One region of the Sphingomonas sp. ACRSK genome, then DNA from elsewhere that is predicted to be linked to it. Evidence: riboswitches for the same ligand, from Rfam matches in the RefSeq annotation. Region 1 holds a riboswitch; the other holds the start of a gene.

Region 1 (7,711 bases):
TTTGCAGCGCTGGTGGCGCTGGGGATCTGGCAGCTGGAACGCCGTAGCTGGAAGCTGGCGTTGATCGCACAGGTGGAGCAGCGACTGCACGCTCCACCTGTCGCGGCTCCGGGGCCCACGGCCTGGGGCGGCATCGATGACGGGGACGTCTATACCCGCGTCATCGCAAGCGGCCGGTACCGGGCCGGTGCGGACAGTTTCGTACAGGCTAGCACGCAGCTCGGTCCCGGATACTGGGTGCTGACGCCGCTCGACACGGGCAAGTTCACGCTCCTGGTCAATCGGGGCTTCGTGCCGCCGGAACTGCGCGGCAAGGTGGCGGCGCCCGAAGGGCAGGTCTCCGTGGAGGGGCTGTTGCGGGTGACGGAGCCCGGCGGTGGCTTCCTGCGCAGCAACGATCCCGGGCAGGATCGTTGGTACTCGCGCGATGTCGCAGCGATCGCCAACAAACGGGGGCTTGAGAATGTCGCTCCCTATTTCATCGATGCCGTCGGACCACGTTCCGGATGGCCGCGCGGCGGCCTGACGGTCGTCCGCTTCCGGAACAATCACCTTGGGTACGCCTTCACCTGGTTCGGGCTGGCCGCCGGTCTGCTGGTGATGGTCGCGGTCGCCCGCCGCTGGGGCAGGGAGGTCCACGAGGCGCCGCCACATGACGCGTAGCATCGCCTTTCGCGCCGACGGCGACGCCGGGAGCCGGAACCAGCGGCTGCTGGTACAGCTCCGCTGGATCGCGATCGGGGGGCAGCTGACCGCGATTCTGGCCGTGCACTTCGGCCTTGGCATCGCCCTCCCGCTGACGCCGATGCTGGCGACGCTTGGGGTGCTCCTCGGCCTCAACCTATTCGCCCTGTTCCGTCGGGGCAGATCGACCACCAACCTCCAGATGTTCGGCGTGCTGCTGGTCGATGTCGGTGCGCTGACGGTCCAGCTCTACCTGTCCGGCGGGGCCAAGAACCCGTTCGTGACCCTCTACCTGTTGCAGGTCGTCATCGGCGCGGTGCTGCTGTCCGCCTGGTCGAGCTGGGCGCTGGTGGCGATGACCAGCGTGGCGTTTGCAGCGCTTGCGGTGGTGCATCGACCGCTGCCGCTGCCGGCGGCATTGGCGAGCGATCTGTCCCCGGGGTTCATGGCCGCCAACTGGTTCAACTTCACGCTCACCTCGATCCTGCTGGTCGCGTTCGTGACCCGCATGGCCCGCAACGTCCGCGATCGGGACGCGCACCTAGCGGCGATCCGCCAGCGAGCGGCCGAAGAGGACCATATCGTCCGCATGGGATTGCTCGCGAGCGGTGCCGCGCACGAGCTGGGAACCCCTCTCGCGTCGCTTTCCGTGGCGCTCGGCGACTGGCGGCAGGAGCCCGCCATCGCCGGCAGTCCGCGGCTGGCGGCGGAGGTAGACGAGATGCGGGACGAGATCGCCCGCTGCAAGAAGATCCTGGGCGGCGTCCTGTTCGCCGCGGGCGAAGTCACCGGCGAGGCGCCGGTGCGCACCAGCCTGCATCGCTTCCTGGAAGGCGTGGTCGAAGACTGGCGCGGCAAGGGCCCGGTTCCTCTCCGGTTCGAGAGCCATCTGGGTCCCGACCGGCCGATCGTCGCCGATCGGGCGCTGGCGCAGGCGCTCACCAACCTCTTCGACAATGCGGCCGAGGCCGGCGCCGGGTCGATCACGCTGGCGGCGGTGATGGACGGCCCCATATTGGTGCTGGCGGTCCGGGACGACGGACGCGGCTTTCGGGAGGATATGTTGGGGACTGTCGGGCAGCCGTATCGCAGCAGCAAGGAAGCGGGCGGCCTGGGGCTGTTCCTTGCGACCAACGTCCTGCGGACGCTGGGCGGCACGCTGGAGGCACAGAACCGGGCCGGCGGCGGCGCGGAGGTGGTGCTGGCGCTGCCGATCGCCTCGCTCGCGCTGGAGGAGACGGAATGACCGACCGCAGGCTCCTGATCGTCGAGGACGATGCGGTCTTCGCGCGCACGCTCGCCCGGTCGTTCGAGCGGCGTGGCTACCAGGTGGAGGTGACGGCGGATCTCGAGGATCTGGCCGGCATCGTCGATCGGTTTGCGCCCGAGTTCGCGGTCGTGGATCTGCGGCTCGGCGGGGCATCGGGCCTTGCCTGTGTCGAGCAGCTTCATGCCGCGGACCCGGAGATGCGGATCGTGGTGCTGACGGGCTTTGCGAGCATCGCGACGGCAGTGGAGGCGATCAAGCTGGGCGCCACCAACTATCTGACGAAGCCCTCGCACACCGACGAGATCGAGGCGGCGTTCGATCGGCCCGGCGGCGACGCTCAGGTCGAGGTCTCCGCCACCCCCACGACGATCAAGACGCTGGAGTGGGAGCATATCCACCAGACGCTGGCCGCGAGCGACTTCAACGTGTCGGAGGCCGCGCGGCGGCTCGGCATGCATCGGCGTACCCTCGCCCGGAAGCTGGAGAAGCGCCACCTTTCCTGATCCGGCCGCCTTGACGACCGCGGTGCGCGGCGCGACGGCGGGCGCGGATTTGCTGTCAGGAGAGTGGGTTGGAGCAGGACAAGGACGCGCGCCACAATGCCAGGATGCGCAAGGTACAGCTTGCGCGCCAGGCGATGATGGCAACCAAGACGATCGAGAAGGGGCTGCTGATCGTCCACACCGGCCCTGGCAAGGGGAAGACCACCGCGGCGCTCGGCATGGCGGTGCGCGCGATCGGCCACGGCATGAAGGTGGGTGTGATTCAGTTCGTCAAAGGGGCGATGGATACCGGCGAAAAGGCGGTGTTCGACGCCCTTTCCGATCACATCGAGTTTCGCCCCATGGGGGAGGGGTTCACCTGGGACACCCAGGATCGCGCCCGCGACATCGCCGTGACCCGCACCGCCTGGGAAGAGGTGAAGCGGATGCTGGAGGATCCCACCTACGACATGGTGATCGCCGACGAACTCAACATCGTCCTGCGCTACGATTATCTGCCAGTGGAAGAGGTGCTGGCGGCGGCTGCGGCACGGGGGCCTCGGCAGCATTTCGTCGTCACCGGGCGCAACGCGCCGCAGGCGCTGATCGACATGGCCGACCTCGTCACCGAGATGACGCAGGTCAAGCATCCGTTCCGGGACGGGGTGAAGGCCCAGGCCGGGATCGAATTCTGATCGCGCGCGCAACCCCAGCAACGCAGCGCGATTGACCCCGCCCGGCGGCGCGGCTACCGGGCGGCATGCGACAGGTTCCCCGGAGACGGGGATGAAAAGGGAACGGGAAAACCCCGGCTGCCCCTGCAACTGTACGCGGCGAGCCACCGCGCCATACGCCATTGGGAGTGATCCTGAGAAGGCGGCGAGGACCGGCTGAGACCCGCGAGCCAGGAGACCTGCCTGACGCAGTCGTCCTTCGATCGGTCAGGGTGCGCCGAACGGACGGGGAAACCCGAGCGACGACATCGTCAGCCTGCATGCTTGCGGGGGCGAGGGCGTGCGCCCTCTCCCGGCAAGCAGCGGGCGTTGCATGTTGAAGGGGGTTTCATGATCCGAGTTCTTGCGCCGTTGCCGCTGCTGTTTTCGCTTCCCGTTTTTGCACAGGAGGCGCCGGCGCCCGACGCTGCGACTGCCCCGGCCTCGGACGAGGTCGTCGTCACCGCCACCCGCACGCCCGTCGCTGCCGATCGGGTCGCCGCATCCATCACGGTGCTCGACAAGGAAGCGATCGACCAGGCCCAGGACCTGACCGTGGCAGGGCTGCTGCTCCGCACCCCGGGTGTCAGCCTGTCGAGCAACGGCGGCTTCGGTACCGCCACCTCGGTTCGCATCCGCGGTGCCGAAGCCGACCAGACGGTGGTGGTGATCGACGGTGTCAAGCTGAACGATCCGTCCTCGACGGGCGGCGGCTACAACTTCGCGAACCTGCTGGTGGGGGATGCCTCCCGCATCGAGGTGCTGCGGGGCGTCCAGTCGATCCTCTGGGGCAGCCAGGCGATCGGCGGCGTCGTCAACGTCGTGACGCCGCTGCCGCAGAGCGATCTCGAGGGGAGCTTCGATGTCGAGGCGGGGTCACGCGACACCGTGAGCGCCCGCGCCGCGGTGGGCGGGAAGACCGGCCCGCTCGCGTGGCGCGTCGGCGGTCAGACGTTCACTACCGATGGTGTCTCGGCAGTGGCACCCGACTTCGGTGGCCGCGAGGCGGACGGCTATACGAACCAAAGCGCGCAGGGCCGCGCGCGGCTCGAGCTGGCGACCGGCGTCAGCGCCGAGGTGCGGGGCTATTACGCCAATGGACGCGTGGAGATCGACGGGTTCGCCGGCGACAGCCTGGAGTATTCGCGCAACCGTGAGTTCGTGGGATATGCGGGCCTGAACGTCGACCTTCTGGGTGGCCGTCTGCGCAACCGCTTCGGCTACGGCTATACCGACACCAACCGCGACAACTATGATCCGGCGCGCGAGCGACCCAAGACCTTCGACGCGGCAGGCCGGAACGAGCGGCTCGAGTATCAGGGCAGCCTTGCGATCGCGACCGGATGGAACGCCGTGTTCGGGATCGAGAACGAGAAGTCGCGCTTCCGCTCCGTTTCCCCTTCCGGCGCCTTGTCGGACCCGGTGCCGGAGCCGGCACGCGGCAAGGCCGAACTCACCGGCGTCTTTGGGCAGATCAACGGCATGGTGATCGACGGCCTCACCCTGACTGCGGGGCTGCGGCAGGACAACCACAACCGCTACGGCAGCAAGACGCTCTTCGCCGGGGGCGGAGCCTGGGCACTGCCGTGGGGCACCGTGGTTCGCGCCAGCTACTCCGAAGGCTTCAAGGCGCCGACGCTCTACCAGCTGTTCTCCGAATACGGGAACCAGGCCCTCAACCCGGAGCGCGCGCGGAGCTGGGAGGCGGGGGTCGAGCAGCGCCTGTTCGACCGTGCAGTGACGCTCTCGGCGACCTATTTCGAGCGCCGGACCCGCGACCTGGTCGAATACATCGGCTGCGGCGCCACACCGGACCCGCTCTGCGTCATCCCCGGCACCGACATCGCGCGCTGGGGCTATTATGACAACATCGCCCGCGCATTTGCCCGCGGAGTGGAAGCCACCGTCGCTGCCCGCCTGGGTTCGCGGGTGACCGCCGACGCCAACTACAGCTGGACCGAGGCCGAGAACCGCTCGACCGGCAGCGCCTATGGCAACTGGTTGCCGCGGCGTCCCCGCCACACGGCCAATGCGTCCGCGACCTACAGCCTGCCGAGTGGTGCGTCCCTGGGCGCGGCGCTGCGCTGGGCCGGCAAGAGCTATGACAATGCGGCCAACACGACGCGACTGGACGACTATACGCTGGTCGACGTTCGGGGCGAGGTCCCGCTGAGCCCGAAGGTGCGGCTCTTCGCGCGGGTGGAGAACCTGTTCGACGAGGACTATGCCACCGTCTACCGGTACGGCACGCTCGGCCGCAGCGTCTATGCAGGTCTGCGCGGCCGCTTCTGAGGGAAATGATCGATGACGACACCCCGTTCTTCGCAAGCCGCATCGGCGCTCTGGATCCTGCTGCTCACCGTGGCGAGCGTCGCGACCACCCTGGTGTTCAAGTGCGCGACGCCATTCCCGGCGCTTGCCGCCCTGGCGGCGGTGCACATGCGGGCGAAGGACGGGGTGTCGCTCGCGCTGCTCGCATGGGCGGTGAGCCAGCTCGTCGGCTTCTGCTGGCTTGATTACCCTCTGGCCGCCAACAGCCTCGGCTGGGGTGGGGTGATGGGGCTCGCGGCCGTCGCGGGCGCCATCGCAGCGCACTCGACAGCGGCGCGATCGGGGGCGGGGCTCCTCACCCGGCTCGGCCTGAGCTTCGTCGCGTCCTTCGTCGCCTTCAAGGTGATGATCCTTCTCGGGACGCTAGTGCTGGATGGCGGGACCGCGGCTTTCGCTCCGGACGTGCTGCTGCGCCAGCTCGCGCGCAATGCGGCCGTGCTCGCAGGCTTGCTGGTTCTCCACCGTCTGCTCATCAGCCTCGGCGTGCCGCCCGTGCAGACGGAGCGTGCGCTCGCATGATCCTGAAGCCAGCGGCCAGCGGGCCGGCGATCGTCGCCTGCAACACCTGCCGCGTGCCCGGTGAGGACCAGACCGGCGACAGCGGCAAGCGAAGCGGTGCCCGCCTGGTCGAGGCACTGCGGGCCGTGCAGGCGAGCGACCCCGCGTATGAGGCCGTGGCAGTCGAGGAGATGCCCTGCTTGTTCGCCTGCGGGGACTCCTGCACCGTGCATCTGCGCGCGCCGGAGAAGGTCGGCTACGTCCTCGGGCGCTTCACGCCGGACGAAGGTGCGGCACGTGCTATCCTGGACTATGCAGTCCTGTATGCAGAGAGCGATGCGGGACAGGTGCCCTATCGCGACTGGCCGGAAGGTGTGAAGGGGCACTTCCTGACGCGCATGCCGCCCGCCGGCTTCGTGGTGGCATGAGCGGCTTCTTCGCTTCGGCCGCAGCGTTCGAAGCGGCGTTAGGAAGCCTTCGGAGCATCGATGCGGCAGCGCGCGGTGCTGCTGCCGCCCGTCAGGACGTCCTCACCAAGCCACCCGGATCCTTGGGAAGGCTGGAGGAGATCGCGCTGTTTCTCGCCGGGTGGCAGGGACGCGAGCGTCCTCGGATCGACCGGGGGCGGGTGGCAATCTTCGCGGGCAACCATGGCGTGGCGGCCCGAGGCGTGAGTGCCTTTCCGTCCGAAGTTACGGCGCAGATGGTCGCCAACTTCGAAGCCGGAGGCGCCGCCATCAATGCCTTGGCCCGTGCCGCCGGGCTGGAACTGGTCGTCGTCCCGATCGATCTCCACCGCCCGACGGAGGACTTCGTCGAAGCGCCCGCCATGTCCGCCGAAGAGTGCCTCGCGGCGCTCAATGCGGGCGCCGCGGTGGTCGAGCCGGATCTCGACCTGCTCGTGCTGGGCGAGATGGGCATCGGCAACTCGACCGCGGCGGCCGCACTAGCGGCAGCGAGCTTCGGCGGCGGCGCGCGGGATTGGGTGGGGCCGGGTACCGGCGTCCACGGTAGTGCATTCGAAGCCAAGGTCGCGGCAGTCGACGCCGCCCTGACCCGTCACGCGAAGGCGGCATCGGGTGCCTTTGAGATCCTCCGGCGCCTGGGCGGACGGGAGATCGTCGCCATCGCCGGCGCGGTGCTTGCAGCACGGCAGGCAGGCGTCCCCGTGCTGCTGGACGGCTTCATCTGCTGTTCCGGCGTCGCTCCGCTTGCGGCGACCAACCCGGACATCGTCGGGCATTGCCTCGCCGGACATTGCTCGGCCGAGCCCGGTCATGCGCGGCTGCTCGACCGGCTCGGGCTCACCCCGATCCTGTCTCTGGGAATGCGATTGGGGGAGGGCAGCGGCGCTGCGATTGCAGCAGGGGTGGTGCGCGCCGCGATCGCGACCCACGACCAGATGGCGAGCTTTGCCGAGGCAGGCGTTTCCGAGGCGTGACGGCGCCGATCGATCTTCACCTGATGCGCCACGGCGAGCCGGCGCTTGCCGGCCGGCTGCTTGGCAGCACGGATTGTGAAGTTCTCCCCAACGGGGTGCGGGCATGCCGTTCGGCTGCGGCCGAATTGGCCATCCGGCAGGTGGTCGCGTCCGATCTGCGCCGCTCGGTGGACTGCGCCACGGCGGTCGCGGCGGATCACGAGGTACCGCTGGGCCTTGATGGACGGTGGCGGGAACTCGATTTCGGACACTGGGATGGACGGCGCCCGGAAGAGGTGGACGCTACGGCTCT
Region 2 (7,711 bases), on a different contig from region 1:
AATAGACCCAGCCGCGGTGGCCGTCATAGCCGACCATGACGCTGCCGATCAGCGCTGCGCCGTCGCGCAGCACCAGCACCGCCGAATCCGCGGCGGCAAGCGCGCGGGCGAAGTCGGCGGCGGGATCGTTCCAGGGCCGCGTCAGCCCGGCCGCCTGCCACAGCGCGACCACGGCGGCGGTGTCGGCGGGGCCGGCCTCGACCGGGGTCACGGGCAGCGGATGCGGGTGGTGGTGATGCCGTCGACGGTGACCGCCAGCCGCTCGCCGCGGGACCGTGCGAGTCGATAGCGCCGCCCGGTGGTGATGCCGTCGACCTCGGCCGAGGTGTCGACGTCGACCGCCCCGTCGGTAGCGGTGGTGACCGCATCGATGCGGGCGCCGGCGATGCGATCCGCCGCCACCTCGAGCGGATGGGCGCAGGCCGCGTCCTCCCCCCAGCGGCCGAGCATGGCGGGCGGAAGGCTGGTCGCGGCGGCGTGCGGCGGCAGTGCCGGGTCGGATCGCGGCGCCTCGTCCGAACAGGCGGCCAACAGCAGCGGCAGCACCGCAGCCGCCAGCCTCATGCCCCCGATCCGGCCGTTCCGTACGTTCATTCTCGCCCCCTCCCCTGCAAGGTGCCCGCATAGCCAAGCGCCCTCGCCGCCGCCAGAGCCGCGAGGGATCGGATCGCAACGGCGGCTCGTTCTGCGCCCGCACGACGCCGCCTTCCACGGCGTCGCCCAACCAGACGAGGTAGCATGAAGGCCCAACTGAAGCCGCTTTCCGAGCAGGTGATCGTCATCACCGGCGCAAGTTCCGGCCACGGGCTGGAGACGGCCCGCCGGGCGGCGGCGGCAGGCGCGCGGGTGGTGCTGATCGCGCGCGACGGCGACGCGCTGGCGCGGGTGCGCGACCAGATCCAGACCACCGGCGGCACCGCCGTCACCTTCGTGGCCGACGTCGGCCAGGAGGAGGAAGTCGAGCGCGCCGCAACCTTTGCGATCGACCACTTCGGCGGCTTCGACACCTGGGTGAACAATGCCGGGATCGGCGTCTATGCCGCCGCGCTGGAGACGCCCACCGCCGACCACCGCCAGGTGTTCGAGACCAATTACTGGGGGGTGGTGTACGGATCGCTGGCAGCGCTGCGCCACCTGAAGGAGAAGCCCGGCGGCGGCGCGCTGATCAACGTGGGGTCGATCAACTCGGACATGCCCTCCCCCGTCATCTCCTCCTACACGGCGTCGAAGCATGCGGTGAAGGGCTTCACGGATTCGCTGCGGCTGGAGATGATGGCGGAGGGTGCGCCGGTGTCGATCACCCTCATCAAGCCGGGCCCGGTCGGAACCCCCTTCCCCCAGCACGGCCGCAACCTGACCGGCTACAAGGCGCAGCTTCCGCCGCCGCTCTACGCACCCTCGCTGGTGGCGGACGCGATCCTGGATGCGGCGCAGCACCCGCGGCGTTCGCTGACGGTCGGCGGCGTGGGCAAGCTGCAGGTGCTGGGCGCCCAGCTGATGCCGCTGCTGTTCGACCGGGTGGCGCAGAACATGGGGGTGCTGCTGGCCAACCCCGCCCGGCCGGTGCCGGTGAGCCCGGGCAATCTCTACGCGCCGGACGGCAAGGACGGGGTCACCGAGGGCGAGCAGAAGGGGCGACCGGTCAGCGCCTTTACGGCCACCCGCACGCACCCGGGGATTGCGCTGGGGGCCGTTGCCCTGGCGGGTGCGGCGCTGGGCCTCGCCGTTCGCGCGCGGGGCCGCAAGCCGTAGCCGTGACCGCCGCTCCGCAGTGCTTCGGAGCGGCGCCACGGCGGGGATGAAGGAAAGCGCCCTCAGGCGAGCTTGAGGCCTTCCTTGTTCATCGCGGCGGTGATGTGCTTGTTCTGCGTCTCCGACAGCTGGTCGCGCAGCTTGGGGAAGAGGTCCTGTTCCTCCTCGCGCATGTGGCTTTCGATCAAGACGCGGAATTCCTTGAGCTTGGGAAGCCAGGCGGGATCGTCCTTCGCCATCTCGGTCAGGTCGAAGAAATACTGCTTCACATAGCCATGCTCGTGATTGAGATGGTCCGCCGCCTCCGTCAGACCCTGATCGCGCATCATCGCGTAGACGACATTCTCTTCCTGGAACGCATGCTTGCTGATCGCATGCTTCAACTGCATCAGCAGGAAGGCACGGCGGGCGGTGTCCTCGTCCTTCGTCTTTTCCAGCAGGTCGAAGATCTTGAGCGCCGCGGCATGTTCGGCCGCCAGCGCCTTGTCCCAGCGGCCGGCCATCACCGTCGGCGCCTGTACCGCCGCCTTGCGCAGGAAATTGGCGAGGAGGCCGGCGACCACTCCCGTCGCCGCGCCGATCGCGACCGTGCGGCCGACATTTCCCGAAGATGCTTGCTGCGTCGTGGCCATCTGCTTGCTCCTCACCGTTTCCGGCTCAACGAAAGGCGTGGCGCCGCCGTTCCGCAGCGCGAGGGAATGGCGCGGCTCGGTGCGGAACGCCCGTGCGAACGGATGCGCTTACGTCCCATCTTGATTTAACGATATAACATCACCTAGACGACGCCGGTCAAAAAGGTGGGGAGCAAGACCATGGGTTTTCGAAACATGCGCCGCGGCGCAGCAGCGCTGCTGACGACGTCCGCCCTTGCGGCGGGTGCGCCGGCCCCGGCGTGGGCACAGGAGGCGGTGACCGGGGGCGAAGAGGCGGAAGTCGACGCGCGCGGCCACGTCGGCACGCGCGAGATCGTCGTCACCGGCCGTTCGCTGGAGACGGAGGAGAATGCCTTGCCGGTGCAGGTGCTCGCCGGCGACGAACTGGCGCATCGCCGTGAAGGCGGCCTAGGCGAGACACTCGCCGGCCTGCCGGGCGTGCACCTCGACAATTTCGGCGGGGGCGCATCGCGTCCCGTGATCCGCGGCCAGACGGTGCCCCGCATCGAGGTGCTGAGCGACGGCGCCAACCTGTTCGACGTGGCGTCGGTATCGCCGGACCACGCGATCACCACCGATCCGCTGCTGCTCGACGCCATCGAGATCCAGCGCGGGCCTGCCGCGACCCGCTATGGCGGCAATGCCACCAACGGCGCGATTAACCTGATCGACAGCAAGGTGCCCAAGGTGGTGCCGGTCGGCGGCCTCACCGGCGCGACCGAGGTGCGATACGGGACCGGCGACGAAGAGAAGACCGTGGTCGGCCGCGTGACGGCGGGCATCGGCCAGTTCGCCCTCCATGCCGAGGGGGCGCGTCGAGCGGCGGACGACTATGACGTGCCCGACAGCTACGGCTCCGACAAGCTGCGCGATTCCTTTGCCGAGAGCACCAGCTATGCGTTCGGCGCGTCCTGGATCACCGCCAAGGGCTATGTCGGCGCCGCCTATTCACGCATCGAAAGCGAATATGGGCTGCCCGGCCACAGCCATCTGAACGGGGTCTGCCATACGCACGGGCTGGACCTGCATTGCGGGGCACATGGCAGCTGGGAGGATCCGTTCGGCTCGCCCGACGACCACACGGCCTATATCAAGCTGCGCAGCGACCGGGTCGATGTCCGCGCCGACTATGACGACCTGCTGCCGGGCTTCTCCCACACGCGCGCGCGCCTCTCCTACACCGACTATACCCATGACGAGATCGACGGCGATCTGCTGTTCAGCCGCTACACCAACGAGGTCTGGGACGGGCGCTTCGAGCTGACGCACGAGCCCGTCCTCGGGTTCACGGGTGTGCTGGGGGTGCAATATACCGACGGCCGGTTCGGCGGCATCAACGTCAACGACCGGCACAAGCCCTTCCCGGACGGAGCCTATGGCTTTGACGGAAGTCCCGATTACCTCACCGACAACTTCGGCATCTTCCTGTCCGAGCGGCGGTCGTTCGGCTCGGTCGACGTCGAGGCGGCGGTCCGCAAGGACTGGCGCACGGTGGACGTGACGGTGCCGCCCTATCGCATCACCCTCGATGCCGAGCTGCAGGACCTCTTCGCCGAATGGTACGGCCCGGACTGGCGGCAGATCCTGGAGCGCGAGGACGTGGACGCGTTTCGCGCCCGGAACCCGGCCGTGAAGCACGATCCCTTCTCCGCCTCGCTTGCAGCCAACTGGAACATCGGGCGCGGATACGGCCTCGCGCTTTCGCTGGGGCATACCGAACGCGCGCCGAGCGTGCGCGAGCTGTACGCGCGCGGCAACAACCTGGCGACCAACAGCTACGAACTCGGGCTTGCGGTCGGGAACCCGGTCCTGGGCGAAAAGGGCCTGTCCGCCGAAGACATTCTGGAGACCACCGACGCGATCAACCTGACGTTCCGCAAGGCGGGAGGTCCGTTCGAGTTCGAGGTCGGCCTGTTCTATCAGGAGGTCGACGACTATGTCTTCGCGCGCCTGATCGAGACCGAGACCGAAACCGGCGTTCCGCACGACTTCCTGATCTACACGGCGGCGGATGCGCGCTTCGCCGGGATCGACGGCCAACTCAGCTACCAGCTGACGCCCCAGTCCCGGGTGACGGTGTTCGGCGACTATGTCGACGCCAAGCTGAAGCGCGACGACGACAACCTGCCCCGGATCCCGCCTGGGCGCCTGGGCGCGCGCTATGACCTTGCCGCCGGGCCGCTTTCGGGTGACGTCGAATATTATCGCACGTTCGAGCAGGACAAGGTCGCCTCCTATGAGACGCCCACGGCGGGCTACGACATGCTCAACGCCACGCTGAGCTATCGCATCGACCTGGGCGGCGCGCGGGCGGTGGAGCTCTACGCACGTGGCAGCAACCTGCTCAACGAGCTGGCGTTCGTCCACACCTCGTTCGTGAAGGAGCAGTCGCCGCTGCGTGGCCGCAACGTCGTGATCGGCATGCGCCACGCTTTCTGATCGGGTGGCGGAACCCGCGCTTCCGCCCCCCTTTTCCAACCCAGTGATAGCGTCATATAAAGATTTCTTTATATGACGGTTGACCGAGCCATGATTTTTCCCGATGCTTGCTGCGTCGAGGTTCTCCGGCCGGGCGCTTGCCTGCGCCGGAGCTAAGACGGGAAGCCGGTGCGCTCCTGATGGGGCAAGGCCGGCGCTGCCCCCGCAACTGTAAGCGGCGAGCGGCGATCCAAGCATGTCACTGAGGCGCGCGGCGTCTTGGGAAGACGGATCGTCCGTGCTGACCCGCGAGCCAGGAGACCTGCCTTTGACGCCATAACGTCCACCGGCGGGGTGCCCGGTCTGGTCGCGTGCGTGTGCGGCCGGGCGATCCCTGGCGCGTGCCTGCCTGCGCTCGGTCCGGCGCTTCGCCCTCTTCGGGGTTGAAGACATGACAGTGACGATCGCGACCTTGGGGTTTCCCCGCATCGGTCCGCGCCGCGAGTTGAAGTTCGCATTGGAGAAGTTCTGGTCCGGTAGGATCGGCGAGGCCGAGTTGCAGGAAGCCGCATCGGGCCTGCGCACCGCCGCCTGGGCGCGGCAAAAGGCGTTGGGGGCCGACTGGCTGCCGTCCAACGACTTCTCGCTCTATGACCATGTGCTGGATACCAGCGTGATGCTGGGCGCGATCCCGAGCCGCTATGGCGCGGCGGACGGGGTCACCGACCTGGCGACCTATTTCGCGATGGCGCGGGGCACCACCGGCGAGGACGCGGGATGCGGCCATGCGCATGGTTCGGTGACCGCCGGCGAGATGACGAAGTGGTTCGACACCAACTACCACTATATCGTCCCGGAGATCGAACCCGGCCGCAAGCTCGCGCTCGGCCGGTTGAAGGTGGTCGAGGAATATCGGGAGGCTCAGGCGCAGGGTTATGAGACGCGCCCGGTGCTGCTCGGTCCGATCACATGGCTGAGCCTGGCCAAGGGGCATGGGATCGACCCGTTCGACTTGCTCGACGAGGTGCTCGGGCTCTACCGCGTCATCCTGGGGCATCTCGCGCACGCCGGAGCCGAGTGGGTGCAGATCGACGAGCCGATCCTGGTGACCGATCTTTCGGAGCAGCAGCGGGCGGCCTTTACCCGCGCCTATGCGGCGCTCCAGCGGTCCGGCCCCAAGCTGATGCTGGCGACCTATTTCGGTGGGCTGGAGGACAATCTGGCCCTGGCGACCGCGCTGCCGGTGCAAGGCTTGCACGTCGATCTCGTCCGCGCGCCCGGGCAGCTCGATGCCGTCCTGCGGGCCGCGCCCAAGGACCTGCTGCTCTCGCTGGGCGTGATCGACGGGCGCAACGTCTGGCGTGCCGACCTGGACGCGGTGCTGGAACGGCTCGCCCCGATTGCGGCATCGCGCGACCTGGTGCTGGCGCCGTCCTGCTCGCTGCTGCACGTGCCGGTGGACCTTACGCTCGAACCCAAGCTCGACGCCGAGGTGAAGCAGTGGCTCGCCTTTGCGGTTCAGAAGGTGGAGGAACTGGCGGTCCTCAAGCGCGCGCTGAATGAAGGGCGGGACAGCGTAGCCGGGCCGCTCGCGGCGTCGGCAGAGGCGGCAGCGAACCGGAAGGTGTCGCCCCGCATCCATGACGCGGCGGTGCAGGCGCGGGTGGCGGGGGCGACGCCGGACATGCGAGCGCGCCGTTCCGGCCATGCCGAACGCGCGCGGGCCCAGGCCGAACTGCTCGACCTGCCCCCCTTCCCCACCACCACCATCGGCTCTTTCCCGCAGACGGCCGAGGTACGCCATGCGCGTGCCGAGCATAATCGCGGCAACCTCGACGATGCCGGTTACCAGCAGTTCCTGCGCGAGGAGACCGAGCGCGCCATCCGCTGGCAGGAAGCGGTCGGGCTCGACATGCTCGTCCACGGCGAGTTCGAGCGCAACGACATGGTGCAGTATTTCGGCGAGCAGCTGGCCGGCTTCGCGTTCACGGTGAACGGCTGGGTGCAGAGCTATGGCTCGCGCTGCGTCCGGCCGCCGATCCTGTTCGGCGATGTCCGCCGCACCCACCCGATGACGGTGGAGTGGTGGCGCTTTGCGCAGGGGCTCACCGACAAGCCCGTGAAGGGCATGCTCACCGGGCCGGTCACGATCCTCAACTGGAGCTTCGTGCGCGACGACCAGCCCCGCGAGACCTCCTGCCGGCAGATCGCCTTTGCGATCCGCGACGAGGTGCAGGACCTGGAAGCGGCCGGATGCCGGGCGATCCAGATCGACGAGGCGGCGCTGCGGGAGGGCCTGCCGCTCAGGAAGCGGGACTGGCAGCAGTATCTCGACTGGGCGGTGGACTGTTTCCGCCTCTCGGCCGCAGGCGTGGCGGACGGCACCCAGATCCACACGCACATGTGCTATTCGGAGTTCAACCACATCCTGCCGTCGATCGGCGCGATGGACACCGACGTGATCTCGATCGAGACGGCGCGGTCGCAGATGGAGCTGCTGGAGGCGTTCGCGAAGTATCGCTACCCGAGCGCGATCGGGCCGGGCGTGTACGACATCCACTCCGCGCGCGTGCCGGGCGAGACCGAGATGGTCGAGCTGATGCGGCTGGCCCAGCAGCACCTGAGGCCCGAGCAGCTCTGGGTGAACCCGGACTGTGGGTTGAAGACGCGCAAATGGGATGAGGTGAGGCCGGCGATCGAGGCGATGGTCGCCGCGGCACGCACGCTGCGCGCCGCCTAGCGCTGAAGAGCGGCTGCGTGCCGGATCCGCGGCACGCAGCCTCCCCGTCTCGGCTCAGCGGAGCGGCAGGCGCGGGGAATAATCGGCCAGCGTCATGAACACGCTGTCGATCTTCGTCACCAGCTTGCCGCCGGCTTCGGAGGTGGCG

Evidence for each region. Region 1 has a riboswitch for cobalamin ahead of MHZ35_RS02240 (TonB-dependent receptor plug domain-containing protein). Riboswitches for the same ligand answer to the same signal wherever they lie in the genome.
Region 2: it holds a riboswitch for cobalamin, as region 1 does, so the genes downstream of both, metE (5-methyltetrahydropteroyltriglutamate--homocysteine S-methyltransferase) here and MHZ35_RS02240 (TonB-dependent receptor plug domain-containing protein) in region 1, are expected to answer to the same signal.

What each region holds. Positions count from the first base shown of each region.
Region 1 is NZ_JAKRNR010000002.1:202,222-209,932, forward strand. It holds gene MHZ35_RS02220 (SURF1 family protein) at 1-663, shown strand, start outside; gene MHZ35_RS02225 (ATP-binding protein) at 653-1,930, shown strand; gene MHZ35_RS02230 (response regulator transcription factor) at 1,927-2,457, shown strand; gene cobO (cob(I)yrinic acid a,c-diamide adenosyltransferase) at 2,526-3,131, shown strand; cobalamin riboswitch at 3,187-3,371, shown strand; gene MHZ35_RS02240 (TonB-dependent receptor plug domain-containing protein) at 3,501-5,441, shown strand; gene MHZ35_RS02245 (hypothetical protein) at 5,454-5,999, shown strand; gene MHZ35_RS02250 (DUF1636 domain-containing protein) at 5,999-6,406, shown strand; gene cobT (nicotinate-nucleotide--dimethylbenzimidazole phosphoribosyltransferase) at 6,403-7,419, shown strand; gene MHZ35_RS02260 (histidine phosphatase family protein) at 7,416-7,711, shown strand, end outside.
Region 2 is NZ_JAKRNR010000006.1:88,600-96,310, reverse strand. It holds gene MHZ35_RS05135 (GNAT family acetyltransferase) at 1-211, opposite strand, end outside; gene MHZ35_RS05130 (hypothetical protein) at 208-594, opposite strand; gene MHZ35_RS05125 (SDR family oxidoreductase) at 739-1,752, shown strand; gene MHZ35_RS05120 (hemerythrin domain-containing protein) at 1,815-2,384, opposite strand; gene MHZ35_RS05115 (TonB-dependent receptor plug domain-containing protein) at 2,565-4,844, shown strand; cobalamin riboswitch at 4,947-5,167, shown strand; gene metE (5-methyltetrahydropteroyltriglutamate--homocysteine S-methyltransferase) at 5,275-7,563, shown strand; gene MHZ35_RS05105 (NIPSNAP family protein) at 7,618-7,711, opposite strand, start outside.